3 regions of the Alteromonas sp. G4i35 genome follow, and region 2 is predicted to be linked to each of the others. Evidence: predicted binding sites of a transcription regulator. Region 2 holds the regulator's gene; each other region holds the start of a gene.
The links. Region 2 encodes LexA, which represses DNA repair genes until DNA is damaged. Its sites were predicted from a motif close to TACTGTATNNNNATACAGTA; they were not measured.
Positions count from the first base shown of each region.

Region 1 (7,406 bases), on a different contig from region 2:
TTTCTGTGGTATCTTCGTCGGTGATAATGGTAAATCGCGTTGCTTCTGAGCCCGTTCCCGCTGTTGTGGGAATAGCAATGATCGGCAGCCCCGCTTCATCTACAACCCGCGGGAATTTGTAGTCGCGCATTTCGCCGCCGTACTTACCCAAAATAGCGATGGCTTTTGCGCTATCAATGGGGCTTCCACCACCTAAAGCAATGATACTGTCATAAGCGTGGGTTTTGAACGCATCCACACCGCGATAAATAGACCTCACCGTGGGTTCTGGCACCGTATCTGAAAATACATCGGCGTGTATTCCTGCCTCTTCCAGCACTTTCACTATGGCAGCACTATATCCCAACTCAACCATAACCTTATCGGTAACTAATAAAGGTTTATGGCAGTTGAGTCCTTTTAGCGTTTCAGCAACCCGCTGACTCGCCCCTTTCCCTATGTGCATCACTCTTGGCAGAATAATTTGATGAGACATGATTCCCTCGCTGCGAATTCTTTTCATCAGCATACCTAGTACAACGCCCAAAGCAATGACAATGTAAAAATAATGTTACCACCCCACTTTCTCTTCAGCTTTCCTCCAGATACTTACAAGTGCATGGTTGTTTCTATTGCCAAGAGTTAATGGTGAATTATTAACATCACCGTACGTGAAATGAGTGATAGACTGGTAAGAACTTTTCTGTGGACTACGATTATGAAAAAACTCGGTATGATTTCGTTGCTTATAGCAATTATCGCTATAGCGATATGGCAATGGCCGAAGCCTGAAGCACCTTTACTTTCATCAAACAACGTCATGCCCGCCATGGAGAATTTGCCCGACAATTTCTTTGATACACAAGTAAACCCAGTACTAACACAGCGCTGTGTTGTCTGCCACGCCTGTTATGATGCGCCATGCCAACTGAAGATGTCATCTCCAGAAGGTATAGCCAGAGGTGCTAACAAAGAGAAAGTCTATGAAGGCACACGACTCACCGCTGCCCAACCCAATAGAATGTTTCTCGACGCTCACAACGTAGACGCATGGCGAGAGCGTGGCTTTTTCGACGTGCTCGAATCGAAAGAAAAACCTAACGCTTCACCGACCCAATCTTCGGTGCTAGCGCAAATGCTTTTACTAAAAAAACAGCACCCTTTGCCCAACACCGCTCATTTAGGTGACGGTTTCGATATAAGTTTAAATCGACAAAACCAATGCCCAACAATAGATAAAATGGGCGAATACATAGCAGACCAGCCCTTGGGAGGCATGCCCTACGCCTTGCCGGCGCTATCGGATTCTGAACATACTACGCTTATTCAATGGTTAAACCATGGTGCACCGTTACCGTCACCCAAGGCACTCTCACAAGAACTGAACGAGAAAGCATCTGACTTAGAAGCTTGGCTAAATGGGGATAGCAACAAGATGCAGCTTTCTGCACGTTATATTTACGAACACTTGTTTACGTCTCACCTCTATTTCGAAGATATTTCAGAAAAAGGTAAAACGCCGCAGTTTTTTAATCTAGTGCGCTCGCGCACACCACCCGGACAAGCGTTAGATATTATTGCTACTCGCAGACCCTTCGACGATCCAGAGGTCGAGCGCGTTTACTATCGTCTACAGCCAGTGCATTCAACTATCGTGAGTAAAACACATCAAGCTTACGCCATTAATAAAACACTGATGGACAAATGGCAATCGTGGTTTGTCGACGCAGAATTTTCTGTAGAAACATTGCCATCATACAAACCCCAAGTGGCGGCCAACCCATTAACGGCCTTTACCTTATTGCCAGTAGAAAGTCGTTATCGATTTATGCTTGAGCGCGCGCAAAACACCATTATGGGTTATATCAAAGGTCCCGTGTGCAGAGGACAAGTCGCGCTTAACGTCATTAACGATCGATTCTGGGTGTTCTTTGTCGACCCAGACATTGCAGCATCTGAAAAAGTAAATGCTTTTTACGCTTCTCAAAAAGAAAACCTCCACCTTCCCGCTGAAAAAGATAGCTCAGCCCTTGCGGTAAACTGGGTTAAATACGCAAAGCGCCAAGGCGAATATATGCGTGCAAGAACCACCTTTTTGAACAATGAATTCAAAAATGAAGAGCATTTAAGCATGTCGAGTATATGGGATGGCGACGGCGATAATACCAATGCCAGCTTAACCGTATTTCGTCATTTCGATAATGCCACAGTTGTTAAGGGGATGGTTGGCCAGCCCACTAAAACAGCATGGGTGATTGACTATGCCTTGTTAGAGCGCATTCACTACTTGCTTGTGGCTGGCTTTGATGTTTACGGTAATTATGGCCATCAGTTATTGACCCGTTTGTACATGGATTTCTTGCGCATGGAAGGTGAATCGAACTTCCTTAATCTACTTCCTCCAACTACCCGCCATGACCTTCTTGACGATTGGTATCAAAACGCAAGCCCTGAACTTACCGATTATTTGGAAGGTGATATCAACAGTTTCGAACAACTTTCTGGCATAGCGTTCGAAACAGATAATCCTCAACAAGAACTTTATCAATTGTTATCGCAATACTTGGCCAAGGTTCAACCGAACGCCTCAACCTACAACAAACGTTTGCTATCAGCTGAACAGTTCGAAGCATTAGAGCGCTTAGATTCGCTTCCTGCTCAACAAGCGACGTTGATGCCTGAAACTACCATGATTGTGATTCAAGACGACAAAAACCCAGACAACATTGATGTATTCACTGCCCTTAGAAATAGCGCGCATTACAATGTAAATAGCCTATTTGAAGAAGAGGAAAACCGGGAGCCTTCTAAAGATTCAATCACGCTAGTTCATGGTTTGTTGGGCAGTTACCCTGACGCTTTCTGGTATATCAATGCCTCAGAAATAACGTCTTCGATTGAGAAGCTTAAATCCATTAAAAGCGAAGCCGATTACAAGGCCTTGCTCGACGATGTTGGCATGCGCCGAACCAACCCTAACTTTTGGGCGTTTAGTGATAAGTTAATGCGATGGTCTAGCGAGCGCTATCCTATTGAAGGCGGTCTTCTCGACTATAATCGGTTAGAAGATCGCTAAACCTTGCGCTGTGTGCCGTTTTACGCTTTTCTTTTGCAAAAAACCTGTGCTAATGTCCAACCATTGGAAATGAAAGGACATTAGCATTCCATGCCCTATCAAACCGTTGCTTTAATTGGAAAACCTCAGCACGCTGCAACCCACGACAGCCTGAACATTCTTGCCGAATATTTATTGGCAAAAGGCTGTAAATTATTGGTTGAGGAAAGTATTGCTGAAGAACTTGAAACCGAAAACTTCAAAAGCTGTAACCTTGTCACTATTGGCAAAGAGGCTGACCTTGCCGTTGTGGTAGGCGGTGACGGCAGCATGCTTGGTGCAGCACGTGTGCTCGCTCGCTTTGACATTCACGTTGTCGGTGTAAACCGCGGAAATCTCGGCTTTTTAACTGATATCCACCCCGATGATATTGTTCAACAACTTGACCTTATCTTTAACGGTGAATGCGTAGTAGAAGAGCGCTTCTTACTTGAAGTAGAAGTTTATCGACACGAAAAGCTTAAAAGTAACAACTCTGCTGTAAACGAAGTGGTACTTCACCACGGAAAAGTTGCCCATATGATGGAATTTGAAATTTACATCGATGAGCAATTTGTATTCAGTCAGCGCAGCGACGGATTAATAGTAGCCACACCTACAGGTTCAACGGCTTACTCTTTATCAGCGGGCGGCCCTATTATTATGCCCAAGCTAGATGCACTTACGTTGGTACCCATGTTTCCTCACACACTTAGCAGCCGTCCAATCGTTGTTGATGCTGACAGTCAGGTATCGATGAAAGTATCAAAGGTTAATAGTGACTCGCTACAAGTGAGTTGCGATAGCCATATTGTTCTGCCGGTGCTACCTGGCGATGAAATTCGAATAAACAAAAGCGTAGACAAACTCCATCTTGTTCACCCTAAGGGCTACAGCTACTTCAATGTACTTCGTAAAAAGTTAGGTTGGGGTAGTAAGCTTTACTAACCTCTCTGCTCCATTTAGTTGATTCCATGTGCATTTATTACATAAGCCTGTAGCATTTTCTTGATTGCTACAGGCTTGAAAAATAAAGATTTTTTAATCTTCTCTAATTTCCTTAACGAAAACCAAGACTTATAGAAATATAAGTTTTCGGCATACCTGTTGCACCTATTACAACAAGTCGTCAGCACAAGGTCTTTGTTTTTTGGCCTAAATGATGTTTCGCATCCCGCTGACTTATTTGCATTCAATAGGAGATATCATGAGTAACACCAATATCAAATTTACAGCCCCTGGAATGGATAACGATGCAGCTGCCAAAACAATCAAGGTATTGGATCAGCGATTGGTTGCACTATTAGATTTACAGTTAACGTTGAAGCACATTCATTGGAATGTAGTAGGACCAAATTTTATCGGTGTGCATGAAATGTTGGACCCGCAGGTAGATGCGGTACGCGAAATGACCGACACAATTGCAGAGCGAATTGCTACATTAGGTGGCGTACCGAAAGGTACACCAAAAGCCATTGTTGAAGGCCGCAGCTGGAATGATTATGAGTTGGGTAAAGGTTTAGTACTTGACCACCTTAAGGCGCTGGATGCTGTATATGACGGTGTAAATGGTGACCATAGAAAAGCGTTAGAGCTTTTAGGTGAAATTGACCCAGTATCGGAAGATATGATCACCGGCCAACTTGCAGATTTAGAACAGTTCCAGTGGTTTGTGCGCGCGCACATAGAGTCTGGCAGCGGCGAGCTACAGCAATAATGTATAATTGCTGGTAAACCACATAGTCATTCGGACTACCTGCTATTTAATTGAAATTGAATTTTAAGGAGAGCTTACGCTCTCCTTTTTGCTATCAGGTTCTCTACTGCGTTGTGGAATTGTTTACCGCTTGCTTTTGAGTTATTCAGCTACTTAGCATTGAGCTAATTTACTACTGTATAACCACTGTAACGAACGCATCTAGCGCAGCCTATTATTAATGGGTTACTCATAACCACTCCTTTTTAAAACGCTCTATACAATATTGATTTCTTTAAACTTTTCACAATCCACTTTAATTTTTAAGTAAAATATTTACGACTTAACTTTACACAGAAAAAATACTGTATATATTATCAGTTACTGTATATATCATCATGTTCAACTTTTTTCGAGTGTGGTTATGTTAGCGCATCTTTCTATTTCTAATTTTGCTGTTGTAAAACAATTATCAGTTCAACTGGAAAACGGGTTGACTGCTATAACCGGCGAAACCGGTGCAGGTAAATCAATTGCTATTGATGCCTTAAGCTTGTGCTTAGGCGAGCGTGCCGACGCAAATGCGGTGCGAAAAGGTAGTGCAAAAGCGGAGATCATTGCTCACTTTTCTTTGAACGGCAATGTATTAGCTAAAGCCTTCCTCGATGAACATGAGCTCACCTCAGATGAAGATGAGAATAGCTGCTTTATTCGCAGAGTTATTTCAAAGGAAGGCCGTTCAAAAGCTTTTATCAACGGTATTCCCGCCTCACTTCAGCAGTTAAAAGGCTTAGGCCAGTTTTTGTTGGCCATTCACGGTCAAAATACTCACCTACAGTTGCTGAAAGAAGACCATCAAAGGGAATTAGTTGATGGTTACGCTAAGCACGACGACATGTTAGCGCAAGTTAAAGAAACCTACTCTCTTTGGCGTGATAAGCAACGAACGTTAAAGGCGCTTCAAGAACAAGCACAGCAGCGCGAAGACAGAATTCAGCTGTTAACTTATCAGGTTCAAGAACTTGATGAATTCGCCATTGAAGAGGGTGAATTTGAAGAGTTAGAAATAGAGCACAAACGCCTGAGTAACGGGCAAAGCCTTTTAGAGCAAGCACAGACCAGCGTATACAATTTATATGAAAGCGATGAAGGCAACGCACTGTCAGTTATACAAAGCAGTATTGAACGTTTAGGCGAATTAGAGGCGCACGACGCTAGTTTAACGCCAATCATTGCAATGCTTAATGATGCAGCAATTCAAGTAGAAGAAGCGGCAGGAGAGCTACGTAGCTACTGCGATCACTTAGAGATCGATCCACTTCGCTTACAGCAAGTTGAGGCGCGCTATGCGAAGGCGATGGAACTTGCCCGTAAACATACTGTGATGCCAGAAGGACTTTATCAGCATCACCAAGAGCTAGCCGCCGAATTCAATGCTTTATCGGAACAGGAAACACTGTTAGGTACGCTTGAAGGCGAAGTAGAAGAAGCACGTGCAACGTATTTAACCGCGACCAAAGCGCTTTCTGAGAGCAGGCAACGTGCTGCTGGTAAGCTAAGCGAAGATATTGAAGTGCAAATTCGCCAAATGAATATGCCCCACGCAAAAGTGGATATTCAGATTCAATACGACGAACTTAAGAAGCCGGTGAGCACAGGTCTAGATACCGTAGAATTTAAAGTGTCTACCAACCCTGGTCAAGATGCAGACAAATTAGAAAAAGTCGTATCAGGTGGTGAACTTTCTCGTATAGGACTGGCTATTCAGGTTATCGCGAGCGGCCATCACGCTACCCCTACTATGATTTTCGATGAAGTCGATACGGGCATTAGCGGCCCAACAGCATCAATCGTTGGCGGGCTTTTACGTAAATTAGGTAAACAATCGCAAGTAATGTGTGTTACCCATCTACCTCAAGTAGCGGCACAGGCACATAATCAATTGTTTGTTACCAAGCTTACCGACGGGGAAAGTACTGAAACCCAGATGTTGGCGTTGACGAAGCAAGACAGGATCGATGAGCTTGCAAGACTATTAGCCGGTGATAAAGTAACCAAATCGGCGCTAGCGAATGCAAAAGAACTGCTTAAAAGCGCAGCATCGAACTAAAATGCAGTTGATTGGTCCTAGTTGTCAATGTAGCATGCCTTCGCGCTTGCAATAAAACAGTCTCGAAATTCGCTTTAGCGAAGTTCATTGACACTAACAAAGGCAATACTGGACAAATTAACGCATGAAGTTGCAACACCTATTAGTAATTCTTGGTATCACACTAACATCAACCGCTTGCTCGAACTGGATTTATCGAATCGACGTTCCTCAAGGAAACTTCCTTGATCAAAGAGATGTGGAAAAGCTGCGCGTTGGAATGACAAAAGAACAAGTTATTTATGTACTAGGTAACCCTGTTGTTCAAGACTCATTCGACGATGACACTTGGTACTACGTTTACGATATGAAGCGCGGTATGAAAAAGCGTGGTGAAGATTTTCAAAAGCAAATGGTGATTAACTTTGTAGACAACAAAGTGACAACGGTTGAAGGTGACTTCGAGTTATCTGAAGACTTCAATACACCGCTTGATAACTAAGCAATTTTAAAAAGGTAGCGATTTCACGCTACCTTTTTTTGTTTCT
Region 1 is NZ_JBHNZD010000038.1:733-8,138, forward strand. It holds gene ACFI6L_RS18900 (iron-containing alcohol dehydrogenase) at 1-502, opposite strand, end outside; gene ACFI6L_RS18905 (fatty acid cis/trans isomerase) at 713-3,055, shown strand; gene nadK (NAD(+) kinase) at 3,146-4,021, shown strand; gene dps (DNA starvation/stationary phase protection protein Dps) at 4,281-4,790, shown strand; gene recN (DNA repair protein RecN) at 5,194-6,879, shown strand; gene ACFI6L_RS18925 (outer membrane protein assembly factor BamE) at 7,004-7,360, shown strand.
Region 1: a site for LexA is predicted at 5,133-5,152, ahead of recN (DNA repair protein RecN). Genes of this name have one in related genera too.

Region 2 (7,406 bases):
GCACCTACGGCGATAAGAAATAGAGCAACGGCCCCTACGATGGGCCATGGACTTTGTGCGGGTACATAATATTTTTGGTATTCGTGATTCTGTACTTCGGGTTGCATTTTCTTCTCCTTACCCCTTCGGCCTATTCGCCATTTGATGGTGTTGAAGCCATAAAGGGATTCGGTGTTGTCGTTAGGTCACTGGCTCGCGCTGTGACGTCATAGAGTGTGTACTGCAAGGTAAAAAACGTAATTTCTTCAGGTAGCTGAGGGTCTACATAAAACTGCATGGGCATATAGGCTTCACTACCCGCATCTAATGGCTGCTGATTGAAGCAGAAGCATTCAGTCTTGTTCAGGTACAGTGCTGCCGTTCCGGGGGATACAGAGGGAATGGCCTGAGCTACGATATTGCTTGATGCAGGGTTTCTCACATAAAACGATACCGTATTAAGTTCGCCAGGGTGCACTTTCACGCGCTTGGTTTCAGCACGAAACTCCCAGGGCATACCGGTATTTGTGCGAGTAATAAACTCGACGGTCACTTCTCGCGACTCATCAATCTCAACCGATTGATAAACCGCAGCCGTGCCTTCGGTTTTTCCGTTAATTCCCGTAACGTCGCAAAATACGTCGTACAAGGGAACAAGGGCAAAGCCGAAGCCAAACATGCCAATGACAATAGCAACAAGTTTAATAACCATCTTGTTGTTTGCGCTTTGCTGTGACATCACGTGACCTCCGGGTAAATCCATAGATGAAGGTTGGTAAACGCTTGTTTAGTCGTTTATCTCCCTCACCACCTGCAATGTGTGAATGTCATTCCCATCGGCTTTTGCCGGTTGAAAGGAATGACCTATTCACAACTCCACCTACCGTTACTTAACGACAGGTGGCGTTTCAAACGTGTGATAAGGAGCGGGTGATGGAATTTCCCATTCCAATCCTTCTGCGCCGTCCCAAACTTGCGCTGATACCGGCTCACCTTGCTTTTTGCATGCCTTGATAAGCAGGGCAAGAAAGATGAGCTGAGATAAACCGAATGCAAAACCACCCAGGCTTATCCATTTATTAAAATCAGCGAACTGCAATGCATAGTCAGGAATACGGCGTGGCATACCAGCCAAACCCACAAAGTGCATAGGGAAGAACAACACATTGACCGATACCAGTGAGCACCAGAAATGCCATTTAGCTAAAGCTGTGTCATACATTTTTCCCGTCCATTTAGGCAACCAGTAATACACCGCAGCCATGATGGAAAAGACCGCGCCAGTTACCAGTACATAGTGGAAATGGGCTACAACGAAGTAAGTGTCGTGATATTGGAAGTCCACGGGCGTGATCGCCAACATTAGCCCTGACAACCCACCAATGGTGAACAGCACAATAAAGGCAATAGCGAACATCATTGGCATTTCAAAGCTCAGTGAGCCGCGCCACATGGTCGCTACCCAGTTAAACACTTTTACGCCAGTAGGCACCGAGATAAGCATGGTGGCAAACATGAAAAACATTTCCATGTACACCGGCATGCCCGTGGTGAACATATGGTGAGCCCACACAACAAAAGAGAGCAGCGCAATCGACGCCGTGGCGTAAACCATAGACGCGTATCCAAACAGCTGCTTTCGAGAGAAGGTAGGAACAATTTGCGAGATAATGCCGAAAGCGGGCAAGATCATAATGTACACTTCAGGGTGCCCGAAGAACCAGAAAATATGCTGGAACATAACCGGGTCGCCGCCACCAGCAGCATCAAAAAAGCTCGTGCCAAAGAACTTATCAGTTAACACCATGGTAACCGCACCGGCGAGCACTGGCATTACCGCAATCAGCAAGAATGCCGTGATAAGCCACGTCCATACAAACAGCGGCATTTTCATCCAGGTCATGCCTGGCGCACGCATATTAAAGATGGTCACAATCACGTTAATCGCACCCATAATGGATGAAATACCCATGATGTGAACAGAGAACACAAACAACGCTGTCGAATCGCCACTGTAAGTCGTTGAAAGGGGCGCGTAGAAAGTCCATCCAAAAGCAGGGCCGCCGCCTTCCATAAAGAGCGAGCTCAATAGAATGAGAAAGGCACCTGGTAAAATCCAGAAGCTCCAGTTATTCATGCGCGGTAACGCCATGTCAGGGGCGCCGATCATCATGGGAATAAGCCAGTTTGCGAGCCCAGTAAAGGCTGGCATTACTGCACCAAATACCATGATAAGCCCGTGTACCGTAGTCATTTGGTTAAAGAAGTTTGGCTCTACAATTTGTAGACCGGGTTGGAATAGTTCAGCGCGGATCACCATGGCCATCGCACCACCAACTAAAAACATAATAAAGGCAAACCACAGGTAAAGTGTGCCTATGTCTTTGTGGTTAGTGGTAAACAACCAACGCGTTATCCCTTTAGGAATATGATCGTGGTGTTCATGGTCATCATGTAGGTGACCGTCATGAGGCGCAGAGGTATCTGGCGAAATAACTTCAGTTGCTTTGCTCATTGTCTGCTCCTAGTTTCCGTTTGCCACTGCGTTGACATCTTTGGCTTGAACCATATCGCCAGTTTTATTGCCCCAGGCATTTCGCTCGTAAGTGACTACGGCGGCAATTTCCTTAAGACTTAGCATTTTTCCAAACGCTTGCATGGCTGTTCCTGACTTTCCATGCAGCACGATGTCAATGTGACCTTGCTGATCTTCTAGTGCCATCTTGCTGCCTTTTAATGCCGGGAACACGCCAGGTAAACCTTCACCATTTGGCATATGGCAAGCAGCGCACGTTGCGTTGTATACTCGCTCGCCCTCTTTCATCAGTTCATCCATAGACATATTCATAGAAAGTAGACGCTGCTCTTCTTCTTTTGCTTTACGAACAATCTCTTCTTGTTCGCCCATCCACTTTTCAAACTCGGCGGGTTCTTTAGCAATTACCACAACCGGCATATAGCCGTGGTCTTTACCACAAAGCTCTGCGCACTGTCCGCGATAAATACCCGGCTCATTCACCTTGGCCCAAGACTCGTTAATAAAGCCGGGGTTGGCATCTTTTTTCACGGCAAAGTCAGGAACCCACCAAGAGTGGATAACGTCGTCAGAAGTAATAAGAAAACGTACTTTTTTACCTGTGGGAATAACCAGAGGGCGGTCAACTTCAAGCAGGTAGTTATCTGTTTTCTGGAATTTGTTCTCTATTTGCTCGCGCTGAGTGGCGAGTAAAGAATAAAACTCTACATCGCTATCCATGTACTTGTAATGCCATTTCCATTGAGAGCCTGTTACTAACACCGTCATGTCAGGCTCAGACGTGTCTTCCATAGCAATTAGAGTATTCGCTGCGGGTACCGCCATGAAGATAAGAATAAGGAAAGGAATAACGGTCCAAGCAATTTCAACCTTCACGTTTTCGTGAAAATTAGCTGGCTTGGCGCCACGGGACTTTCTATGTAGATACATTGAGGCGAACATCACGCCAAAAACTACAACCGCGATACCTACACAAATGAAGAACATCAACATATGGAGGTCGTATACCTGCCCACTGATGTCGGTAGCACCGCGTCTCAAATTAAGCGAAGAGGCTTCTTCGCTTGCTTCTTGCGCAAAAAGCAAAGGGGAAAAAAGCAAAATTGGTATACTAGAACACCATTTTACGAAAACGGTCGTTAGTTGTTTCACTCAGCACCTCCGTAATGGCGTGGTCAAAGACGCTGATTAATTTGCGCGATGCCCTACCAAATGGTTTGCGAACGATTGACCCATAACCTCAACTTGTAAAACAAATTTAGAGCCATTGTTATTATTTTGTTAATCTCTGTATAAGAATTGCGCAATAATGTCGTGCCGTCTAGTCTTTTCTATTAAAAATTTAACGAAGTGGTTAATTTTTAATCATTTACTAAAATGGTCGCGGGGGATTTCACGTGCAAAAAGAGAAAGCCATTGCTGTGAGATGCCCTTGGAATCAAACAGGCATTTTGAACACGGGGTTAAAGTAAATGCTCGACTAACTAGTTAAGAAATCAATAAGTAATCGATTACTCAATGTCGATTTCAAACAAAATTCAAAATAAAAAATGGAAAATACTTGAAGCATTCATAGAAAGAATAACGTGAGTAATGATAAAAATAAGCGCGCAGAAAACCAACAGGTTTGCTGGGCAGGATAAAACCTAAGTTGGCAGATTGAGGAAAAAAACAGGAACAAAAGACATAAAAAAAGCGGCTAACGCGCCGCTTTTATACAAACAAGCTAAAATACTACATCCAGTCAGCGTTTCTGATCACACCCACCGCAATGCCTTCTATCGCAAAATGTTCAGTCGCCAAATCAACTTTTATTGGTGCAAACTCATCATTCTCAGCATGAAGCAATACTTCACGCCCGCGTTTCTCTAGACGCTTTACGGTGACGTCTTCATCTACACGCGCCACAACCACCTGACCGTTGTGTACATCAGTGGTGCGATGAACAGCGAGAAGATCACCGTCTAAAATACCAATGTCTTTCATGCTCATACCGTTAACGCGTAGCAAAAAGTCGGCATGGGGTTGAAACAGTGCAGGATCGACTTTGTAGTGCGATTCAACATGCTCTTGCGCCAAGATCGGCTCACCGGCTGCAACACGCCCAATTAACGGTAGGCCTTCTTCTTCTTGTGCGTCGTTATCAAGAGGGATATTGAGCTTAATGCCACGAGACGTACCAGGCAAAATTTCAATCACGCCTTTACGCGCCAATGCTTTCAAATGTTCCTCTGCTGCATTAGCAGAACGAAAGCCAAGCTGACGGGCTATTTCCGCACGAGTAGGCGGCATTCCCGTTTCTAACATGGTTGTTTTAATAAGTTCTAAAACTTCGGTTTGTCGAGCTGTGAGTGGGCGCATAAAAGACCTGTCTGTTCATACAGTTCCTGTAAGTATATACACCTAAAACTAAATAACAAGCACTTGCCGCGTCTTTTGCGATCTGCAATAGCCTACGACAAGTGCTTTCCTCTTATTTTACGAGAAGAGCCATGTTCGGGTTACTAATTTGTAACTCCAGCTCCCCATCACTATTTTGACGTGTGCGCATGCCTTCAACATTATCGAGCCCAAGTCCAGGGCTTTGCCACACCACATTGCCTTTATTATCAACCTCAACCACGCGATATGCGATGCTGTCATAATAATTGTACGAATAGTCATTCTCGTTAGGCTGGTAGATAGCGAGAATCGACTGATTAGACGACGTCGTTGGAACAGCCGCTATATACTGAGGGTAGAATGACGGTGCTATAGCGTCTTTGAGTTCTAATGCATCGCTCGCCACGTCATAAACATTGATGGTGTTGTAGTTTCTATTTAAACACGCAAATTCAAGTTCGCTATCACTATCAAAATTTACCGTGAGCAATTGGTCACAATTGGTTTCCAATTCATTCAATCCAACAAATTCACCATCCTGCATTTTATAGAGCTTGAGCGAACTATAGCCCCCAACAGCAAAATAATGCACACCGTCTTTTTCAGAGGCAGCAAGCGCATTAATTGAAAAATCGTTAATGATTGAGTCGATAAGCACCTGATTCTCGATATCAAACGCTTTAAGTCGATTGTTCTCAATAATAACTGCATCGGCGTAACTGTCGTTATTTACGTCAATGGCTTCAATAAACGAAATTTCACTATTCTGATTATTGTTCAGTGTCCACTGAATAGCGTTATCTGTAAGTCTCACGACATTAAACGACGAACTATAATCCAGTGCCCCTATTAGTAACTCACCCACACCGTCATTGTTGTAGTCTGTAACGACCGGTTTGCTATAGTTATAGACATCTTCGCCAACCTCAGCACTTATCGCAAAGTTATCCTCTTTATCTACCGATAAAATCTGAATAGATGATTCGTAACTACTTGTATCGCTAACAAAGACGGCTCTTTCATCATTATCGCCATAAGGTGCCCAACCCGCGGCATGATATCTACTCGCGCGCGGCGCACCTTTTATATCTGACAAGGCATATTCACCGTTGGCATCTTGTTGCGCTACTAAAATTTGATTATCACCAGTCCAAATAATGTCGTCCACATTGTCATTGTCTAAATCGTCAATGAGAAGTGACATGCCACTGTAAGTGTTGTGGTTAAGAGCCCACTGCTCAGAGATTTGTCCCGCTTCTAATGCAAAACCTCTAACTTGTCCCCACTGACACTCGGAGACAACCACTATTCCTTCTGTAGCTGGGCTTTCTTTACTATAGGCGATATCACAAATGTCTCCATGTTCCGCCGTTGCCAAACTGCTTTTCGATACTGCTGAGTAGATTGAGATATCATTCCAACTATCGGCACCGATGATTTCATCTACACCATCGTTATTCATATCACCCAGCACAACAAATGCGTCGCTGAACCCGCTACCGTATAGCCATTGGTTGGCACCGCTTTCGATATCAAATACATAACCATTGTTCGTTACCATTTCTATCGATGCGTCATCATCTACGTTACCAAAAGCAAGGTTATTGACGCCGTCAATATCGTACTGTTGCAACTGCTCACCTGTGCGAACATCTACAATGGCAATAGAAGTCGCATTGTAATATTCGCTCCCATATAAATAAGCAACTTCATCAACTCCGTCACCATTGATGTCGTAAAATAAGCCAGAAATAATACTATCTTCAATAATAAACACCGCTTCTGCGTTACTTTCGCGGTCTTTTATTACAGACAATCCCTGTTGAGTAAGAAGGTAGATTTCATCATTATTGTCACCATCAACATCTTGGGTATGCACGCTTCTAATTTCGCCTTTAGTTGGCAGTTTATACGGATACACATAGGTATTTTTAAGCGTATTGCCTTCTAGCGAAAATCCGCCCACGTTGCGAGCATTTACCGTGATAAGTTCACTTACACCATTGGTCGAAGCAATAGCAAAGCCGTGATTATAAATTGGTGTCATCACAGTAGTACGAGCATAAGCCGGGGCCTTGTCCGCATAAGAAGTGATTTCGAGCGTTTGTTGGGATTCAGTTCCGTCTAAGCTAGCGAAACTAAACATATAAGTTTGAGCGTTGAAAAGTTGATTCGCAGGTACATTCCAGGTCATCAGACCTTCCGCATTTAACGAAGCACCGGGAGGCGCTGAAATAAGCTCTCCCGCGACGTCATCGTCAACTCTGTCTGGGTCACTCATCGATACGGTAAACTCTACGTATCCGCCCGCAGTTACTACTTCAGGCATATTCGATGCAGTGAGCGTCATAGGAGAATTGCCGATCTCAACGAAAGTAGGCTGGGATTCAACAACGTTAATACCGTCTGACACCACCATGGTAACTTTAACTTCATCACCGAAGACTGCGCTGTAAGGTGGCAGCGTGGTACCATTAACATCGTCAAGGACTACACCATTTACATACCA
Region 2 is NZ_JBHNZD010000009.1:123,905-131,310, reverse strand. It holds gene ACFI6L_RS07485 (cytochrome c oxidase subunit 3) at 1-107, opposite strand, end outside; gene ACFI6L_RS07480 (cytochrome c oxidase assembly protein) at 131-718, opposite strand; gene ctaD (cytochrome c oxidase subunit I) at 866-2,494, opposite strand; gene coxB (cytochrome c oxidase subunit II) at 2,504-3,667, opposite strand; gene lexA (transcriptional repressor LexA) at 4,250-4,876, opposite strand; gene ACFI6L_RS07460 (COG1470 family protein) at 4,989-7,406, opposite strand, start outside.

Region 3 (7,406 bases), on a different contig from region 2:
TACGACTCAATGATTGGTAAGCTTATCACTTATGGTGAAAGCCGCGACGAAGCGATTGCTCGTATGCGCCACGCCCTTGAAGAGATTGTGGTTGAAGGAATTAAAACGAACATCCCTCTTCAGCGTGCCATTATGGCCGATGAAAACTTCTTCGCGGGTGGAACCAACATCCACTACCTAGAGAAGAAGCTAGGTTTAGCCTAATCCCCCTTTGGGCTACACGCTGTTTTTTGTGTAGCCCAATTTTCTTTATTCGCTATTCGCTATTCGCTATTCGCTATTCGCTATTCGCTATTCGCTATTCGCTATTCGCTATTCGCTATTCAGCACATTCTAATTTTCCGATTACTACAATCAATTTTTAACAATTTTCCTATTTAAAAACTGGTTCTATACTGCATACAAGTTTTAAGACATCTCCCTGAGTTTTAATGCTTTTGTGTGTTTTACCCTCATTGGAGTCCCACTCCACTTATTGCCGGCATCCCTGCCGGCTTTTTTTTGTATTTTTTCCTTAAACCGCTATTCGTTGCGCTAAGTAATACCAGTCTGCATAGATAATTACCTACTCAGTGGGCAATTATCTATGCGGATTGGTATAAAAAGATTTAATGTATAAACTACTTAATCATGTTGTTTAGGGTTAAACAGGTGCGAAATCTTTTTTTGTTTATTTTACCGCTGATAGCCATTGCAGGAACTAACGCGCAGGCAGAACAAATAGCGCCCACCTTCTCACAGAAGCTAGATATTCAAGTTCGTTACGATAATCGTTCCAACCGCCCAAGCCGCGAACAATATCGACTGCGTTACTATCCCTCTCTTGCCATCACTTCTGCGTGGTCAATAAACAGCTTTGTGGTGACTGGCGATGACTTTTCATCAAGCCACAATACATTCGGCAGCGACAACACTGATTATCTCTACGCAAGGCGACTGTACTTAAGGCATGAAACCGATTCGGGGAAAACTGAGTTAGGCGTTATTCCAACTTACAAAGGGCGTGTTTCTTCCACCGGCTTGTCGAAAGATGGTTGGATAACGGGGGTACGTCACGTGAGGCAATTGCAAAACGACACCGCCATTGAAATAGTCGTTGGTCAACTTGCAAATGCTGAAGCATCTGAAGCCTTTAATATTGGCGGAGAGGATGAGTATTTCGAAATTGAATATTCGGCCAAGATGGGACAACGACATAGCTACGAAGCCAGTTTTGAAAGAATGCTGAACGGTACGTTTGCCCGGGCAGAATATCGATTACGTATTAATGAACAAGATACCGCGTTCATTGAATTAGTGCAGCGTACTGATGAAAGTGCTGCGAAAGTTGTAGTGGGCACCAGCGGTGAATTCGCTGCAAGCGCTTTTAACACATCATATCCTATCGAATATTTTGCTTACTATTCCTATATAGACAGTAGTTTTGGTGAGCGCGCTGAATTAATTGAAGACTTCCTAGGAACAGGTCACGGCGGCTCTCTGGAATTTAGTGGCGTGCTATCTGAGAAGCATGATGTTGAATGGTTTATAAGAGCTGATGTGGTAGATAGCGTCAGTCGATTACTGGCAGGAGTAAAACTCTCCTTCGATAGTTGAATGAAACGAAGCGCCTAATCCACATAAAAAAGGCCCATCAAACGATGGGCCAAACAGCAAGAACGCGTACACACTTTAACAGTGCATAATAAGTTACGGCTTGTCGCCATTGTGAGTTCAGTTACCGCAGATTACGTATTTTTAATCTCTTGAGCTTTAAACTTAAAGTTGAGTTTATTAAACTTTAGTCTGATGAAGCGTTAAAGCTCGTATTGTTTAACTCTAATAATCGTAATTTGAAGGTGTTCTTGTGCCCAGCCCTTACGCTCAGTTCAAAGAAAAACTTCCCATTTCCCGACTTTCTGATGAAGCGCTGCTTGCGTTTCGCGTCCTTTTTGATGATCCTCTCGATATCGTAGACTTAGCGCAAGATATATCTGACTTAACGCTTTACCCGGAACGGCTGAAAGACAGTTATAGAAAGGAGTGGGAAGCCTACGTGCTAAAGGCTCTGGCGTTTGAGATCAAACAACATACAGACGTTTCTCCTGCAGAGTTCATTGAGCTTGTCATGAACAAGGTAGAAGCGATTCAGCAAAATAACGACACCTATCAAAATCTATTGCGTCAGGTTCACCACGCTAAGAGTATTCTGCAATCAGAAAACACGATCGTTTTTCCTACCCCCATGCGTCAGCAGTTAACTGCGTTTCTTTTGCCGATTACTACTATTTCGCCTCCCAAAAAATAAAGGCAGCGACAACGTAAGGCAGTTCCGCTTCTATAGGAATGGTTTCTACACGCTACTTATTAGCGCCTTTAAATTTGTACTGAGAGGGGCAGTATCCTCTGTCCACACCTTCAGGGCGCAGGCTGGCATGTTTGGTTTTTCTACCCGACACGCGCTCTCGCCAGTTCTTGAAGGTTTTCGGTTTGAGATTTTTACGCATAAGCTTTATCACATCTTTTTCAGGCAGCCCGTATAAACGCTCTATTGCCTCGAAAGGCGTACGGTCTTCCCACGCCATTTCAATTACCCGTGATTCTTGTTCTTCAGTTAATGCCATTTCTTACATCTCAATATGCGTGTTTAACCCCACTACATACTTATTTTCGGCTCATTTTGTTCAGTTCAAGTACGCTAAAGTTCCAAACAATTAGTGGCCGACTTAAACGCTCACTTGCTCATCGTCGTTTTCAAACGCTAGCTTCAACAACTCGGCGGCGGCCTTCGCATCGCTCAGCGCGCGGTGATGCTGCTCCATTTCTATGTGAAAATGCTTTGTTAAGTTTGCCAGCGAGTAAGAAGGCAGCCCAGGATAGGTGCGACGCATTTCGCGAACGGTACACATTTTGGGTCGCCTGAAACTTTGCTCTAGTCTTGCAAACTCTTGCTTGATGAACCCATAGTCAAAGTTTACGTTGTGAGCCACGAACACAGCGTCTTCGGTGAAATTTGCCACGTGTTCCGCTACTTCAGCAAAAAGCGGAGCATCTGCCACCATGTCATCCGAAATACCAGTAAGGCGGGTAATGTTGCTAGGAATGCGGCGCTGCGGATTTAACAGGGTTTGAAACCTGTCTACCTCTTTCCCACCAACAAGTTTTACCATACCTATTTCGGTAATCCGGTTGTAGCTGCTGTTTCCCCCAGTGGTCTCTATATCTACCACAACATAAGGCTGTGCTGGGTCGCGTATCCATTTCACTGTTGTTACCGCAACGTCAAATCCAGCTTGCTGCAAACGTTGAATTGAAACCAGCTGATTTCGGCGAAGCTGATCGCCAGGCGCTTTGATTTCTTCAAAGCGAAGTGCGCCGTCAAATACCATGATATCGGGGAAGCCATCTCGGAGGCTCTCAAAGTCTTTGCACATCATGCGAAGTAAAGCATAAATAGAATCTAGCGAACCATGCTCAATTAGCGCTTCTATAGGCGTAAGCAAATGACTAGACCACATAAACAGGCTATTCACTTTGCCATAGTGCATCGTGGCCATTTTGTGAATATGAAAACGCAGTTTTTCTTTGCTATCAAGCGCCTGTAACAACGCTTCAATACTGTGTTCAAACTTGGCGTAAAAGTTATTCTGTTTAAGCGATAACGGTCTGCGATCAAACTCAGTAACCAGCGTGTCTTCTTCGTAAAGTTGCTTCCAAAAGGTAAGGCCGAACAAAGTGCGCCATAATCGGTTTTCCGTGCGCCAGCCTTCAATGCCGTGCCTTGCATAATGCGCCAGCACACCACGCTCAACCTGTTGGTTTTGGCTTACGTCAATATCCAGTGTACGGCTAGCATTGCGAAGCATGTCGGTAACCGTGCTGGTGCGTTTTTTGTGGTATTTACGGGCATAGAAATCTTCTGCAAATGCTAGCAGCGTATCCGATTGCGGATTATCAATTATCTCTTCAAGGGTCTGTTTAACACTATTTTCATTTCCGTCCTTGTAGCTCTCTCTTAACCACTTTTCTTTTGCCTTATCGCTTTGCGCCGCTTTCAATACTTCTAGCCCTTTCGTTCTATCAAACATCAGTACTTTTAGGCCTAATGCATAGAGAAACTGGTCGCGATAAAAACAGGCCGACACACCTTCTGTAATGGGCAGTTCACCTTCGGCAATGGCAAGCAACATATCATCGTTATAAAAAGCTAACTGGCTGTAATGGTTGGCGTAAAACCATGACGCTTGGGCGTCGCTTTTAGTTTCAAAACGCGCCGTATCCGTTACGGAATCAGAACGGGTTCTCATTACGCCTAAATCGCGCATAGAAAACTGATTTAGGCGGCTTTTGGTGTTACCAAAATAGATAAACAGCAAATAGCGAAGTGCATCGTCGAACAAGCACACTAAGTAGTTATCTAGCGAAAAGCGCTCTGGCCAGCCTCTAGCTTCGATATGTTCATTAAGCAACGTCACGAGTTTAGGCTTGGTGAGAGATGCGAGCCCCTGAATACTGCCGTATTCAGCAAGTAGCTCAAGCAGAGCATCTTTGGTCAAGACACCTGCGATGTCATTAAGCGAAGCGTGGGTAAGGTCACCAAACCAGCCGTTGTCGGTAAGCCAATCTATTTGCTCTTGTGGCACAGCGATTTCGCTATAATTGAACTGCGTCCTGTCAATCACTGCGTACTTGCGATTTGCAGCGCGCACAACAATACACTGTTTGTCATCGTCCAACGCTTTAAAACGCCTAACAAAGTCAGTGGCTTCGTCACTTAGAAGCGCCCTGCTAGCACCCTCAAAGAACCCAAGGAACTCGTGAAAGTGTGTAAGGTAATAACGTGGCGGTAAATCTTTTCGCATGAGGTATCTTTGGCTATGAAAACATCAATAGTGTATATTTATACAGCCACGCGAATCAAATTAAATCCTCCGCGATTGGGTATCACATCTGCTGCTAATAGTGCACAGCGTGTACTTTTACACGCGTACGCGCTGTTTAGACACCCAATGAAAGAACGAAGAAAGCTGCGCATCTGCCAATAAACGCTGCAAATTGAAGTAGTGTTTGGCCAACGTCATCTCATCATAAAATCGATGTATACCGCTGTGACATTGTCTGCAAATGTAAATGCCGTCCTGAAGCTCCGCTTTGCTAAAGTGCTTTTTAAAATAGGTACGCCTGTGCATTTTTCGCGGAATAAGATGATGGTAAGTAAGGCGAGTTTCTCTATTACAGCACGGGCATTGACCAACTTTATTTGCCACAAGGTCACCTTTTTCGTCTATCACATCTATTATTTGTGCACCCAGTTTTCTGATTACTCATAAGCGTCAAATGGCAGTCTTGTCCTTTTCTCTTAAAATCAGATACAAGGGGCGTGTCTAAAAGAAAATCCACTCGTCTTTGCATTACGTAACAAATAGCATTAGTGATTACAAAGGCATTTAAATATGAGTTTAACTCGTTCCATGGGCTTTTCCTGTCCTTACTGTATGGCCCCAAATGATGTTGAAATAGATGAAATTAACGATGTTGGCCAAGTACAGGTGCTCGACTGCCAAGTGTGTTGTCAGCCCATTGAGCTTACTGCTTATCAGCACGGTGATGACATTCAGATAGAGGCAGAAAGAGAGAATGACTAAGCAGTTTACCCGCGGTGATATAGACGCCCTTGCACAGCGCTACCGCGCAAACCTAATTAATAGTTTGTCTGGTTTTAAATCGGCGACTTTGGTGGGTACAACAAACGGCGTTACAAACAATTTGGCTATAGTGAGCTCTATTGTTCATGTCGGTGCAAACCCGCCTCTCATTGGCATGATCATGCGTCCACATACCGTCACGCGAGATACGTTAAGCAATATAAAACAGCAGGGCTTTTATACGCTAAATCACGTGTCTGTTGACTGGGTCGACAAAGCCCACCAAACATCAGCCCGCTATGCGCCAGATGAAAGTGAATTTGAAGCCGTTGGGTTAACCGCGCAGATCAGTGAGTCCTTCAGTGCGCCGTATGTCAAAGAAAGTGAAATTAAAATGGGCTTAAAAGTAGCACAGCATTTTACTTTGCTTAATGAAACCGAAATGGTTATTGGCGAAATCCAGGAGCTCTACGTTCCTGAGCAAATAATAGATTCAGACGGCTATGCAGATATAGAGCAAGCGCAAACGGCCTGTATCTCAGGCCTAGACAGCTACCACAGCACACAACGAATTGCGCAATTTGCGTATGCAAAGCCCGATGTAAAGTTAACCGTGAAGTGAACTAATAAACTGTCCAGCGGTCTTACATTCAATACTTAAGGTTGTAACTCTGAAGTTTATTTAATCTGGATCAAGCGAAAATGCGACATTTCGTTCGATCTTTTTTCAAAAAGAGATAGTATTTAAACATGAAACAAAACCTGCCTCTTTGGGCAGGTTTTTGCGTTTAAGGCACTGAATAAAAAAGAATCATTATCGTTTCTATCTCTTAAGGAGAATGTTATGAAATCTGTAAATCGCCGTGACTTTTTAAAGCTTTCTGGCTCGACAGTTATCGGTCTTACATTAGGTGGTGTAGCGTTACGTGCTCAGGCTCAAGAACAATTGAGCGCTGATGACCCTACTGCAAAAGCACTGAACTACACACCGTCGTCAACTGTTGAAGGTGCAAAATGCGCAAACTGCATGTACGTGCAGGGCGCCGATGGCGAACAACACCGCCCTTGTAACATTTTCCCTAATAAGCTTGTTAACGCTGATGGCTGGTGTAGCGCTTGGGTGAAAAAGCCTGGCTAACCAATCGAAAGAAAAGACGTTCAAAAGCCCTTGAGTTAAACCAAGGGCTTTTTTCGTTTCTGTTGAGGCGAAATACGATTATGTACCCTCATTTCCCGCTAGCGAACTACGTCAATTCCGTCTTCGATACCTTTTAGCGCTGGGTTGTCAAAACGTGTAGGCAGAAGGCCAGGCTTAATGAAGAAGCCGTGTTTTGCTTCAAAGACTCTACCTATTTTTAACACGCTTTCGTCTTGCCACTTTCCACCAATAAAGCTAATTCCCACAGGAAGATCTTTCACCTGTCCAGCGGGCACTGTGAGATGCGGATATCCTGCAATTGCGGCCAAATACCCGATACCGATAAAACCGACAGGCGAATGGTCACCATATACGCCGTCTATTAAAAAAGAAGGGCTGTTTGAAGGCGCAACTAGAACATCAACATTGTGCTTTGCTAACAACGTATCAATACCATTTTTACCCGCCGTGTCTTGAATAAGGCGCAGTGAACTTTGATACTTTTCGCTGTCAATGGCTGCCGACGCGAGCGATTTTTCGAAAATGTCTTGATTGAATAACGCTAACTCGCGCTCTGTTTTGTTATTGAAATCGATCAGCTCAGACAAGTTCCTTGCAGGAAGCTCTGCTGGAGACCCCGACAA
Region 3 is NZ_JBHNZD010000016.1:80,779-88,184, forward strand. It holds gene accC (acetyl-CoA carboxylase biotin carboxylase subunit) at 1-204, shown strand, start outside; gene ACFI6L_RS11985 (hypothetical protein) at 652-1,596, shown strand; gene ACFI6L_RS11990 (hypothetical protein) at 1,847-2,287, shown strand; gene ACFI6L_RS11995 (TIGR03643 family protein) at 2,340-2,603, opposite strand; gene ACFI6L_RS12000 (exonuclease domain-containing protein) at 2,706-4,841, opposite strand; gene ACFI6L_RS12005 (hypothetical protein) at 4,959-5,246, opposite strand; gene ACFI6L_RS12010 (zinc ribbon domain-containing protein) at 5,433-5,624, shown strand; gene ACFI6L_RS12015 (flavin reductase family protein) at 5,617-6,246, shown strand; gene ACFI6L_RS12020 (high-potential iron-sulfur protein) at 6,469-6,762, shown strand; gene ACFI6L_RS12025 (amidase) at 6,861-7,406, opposite strand, start outside.
Region 3: a site for LexA is predicted at 4,870-4,889, ahead of ACFI6L_RS12000 (exonuclease domain-containing protein). Genes of this name have one in related genera too.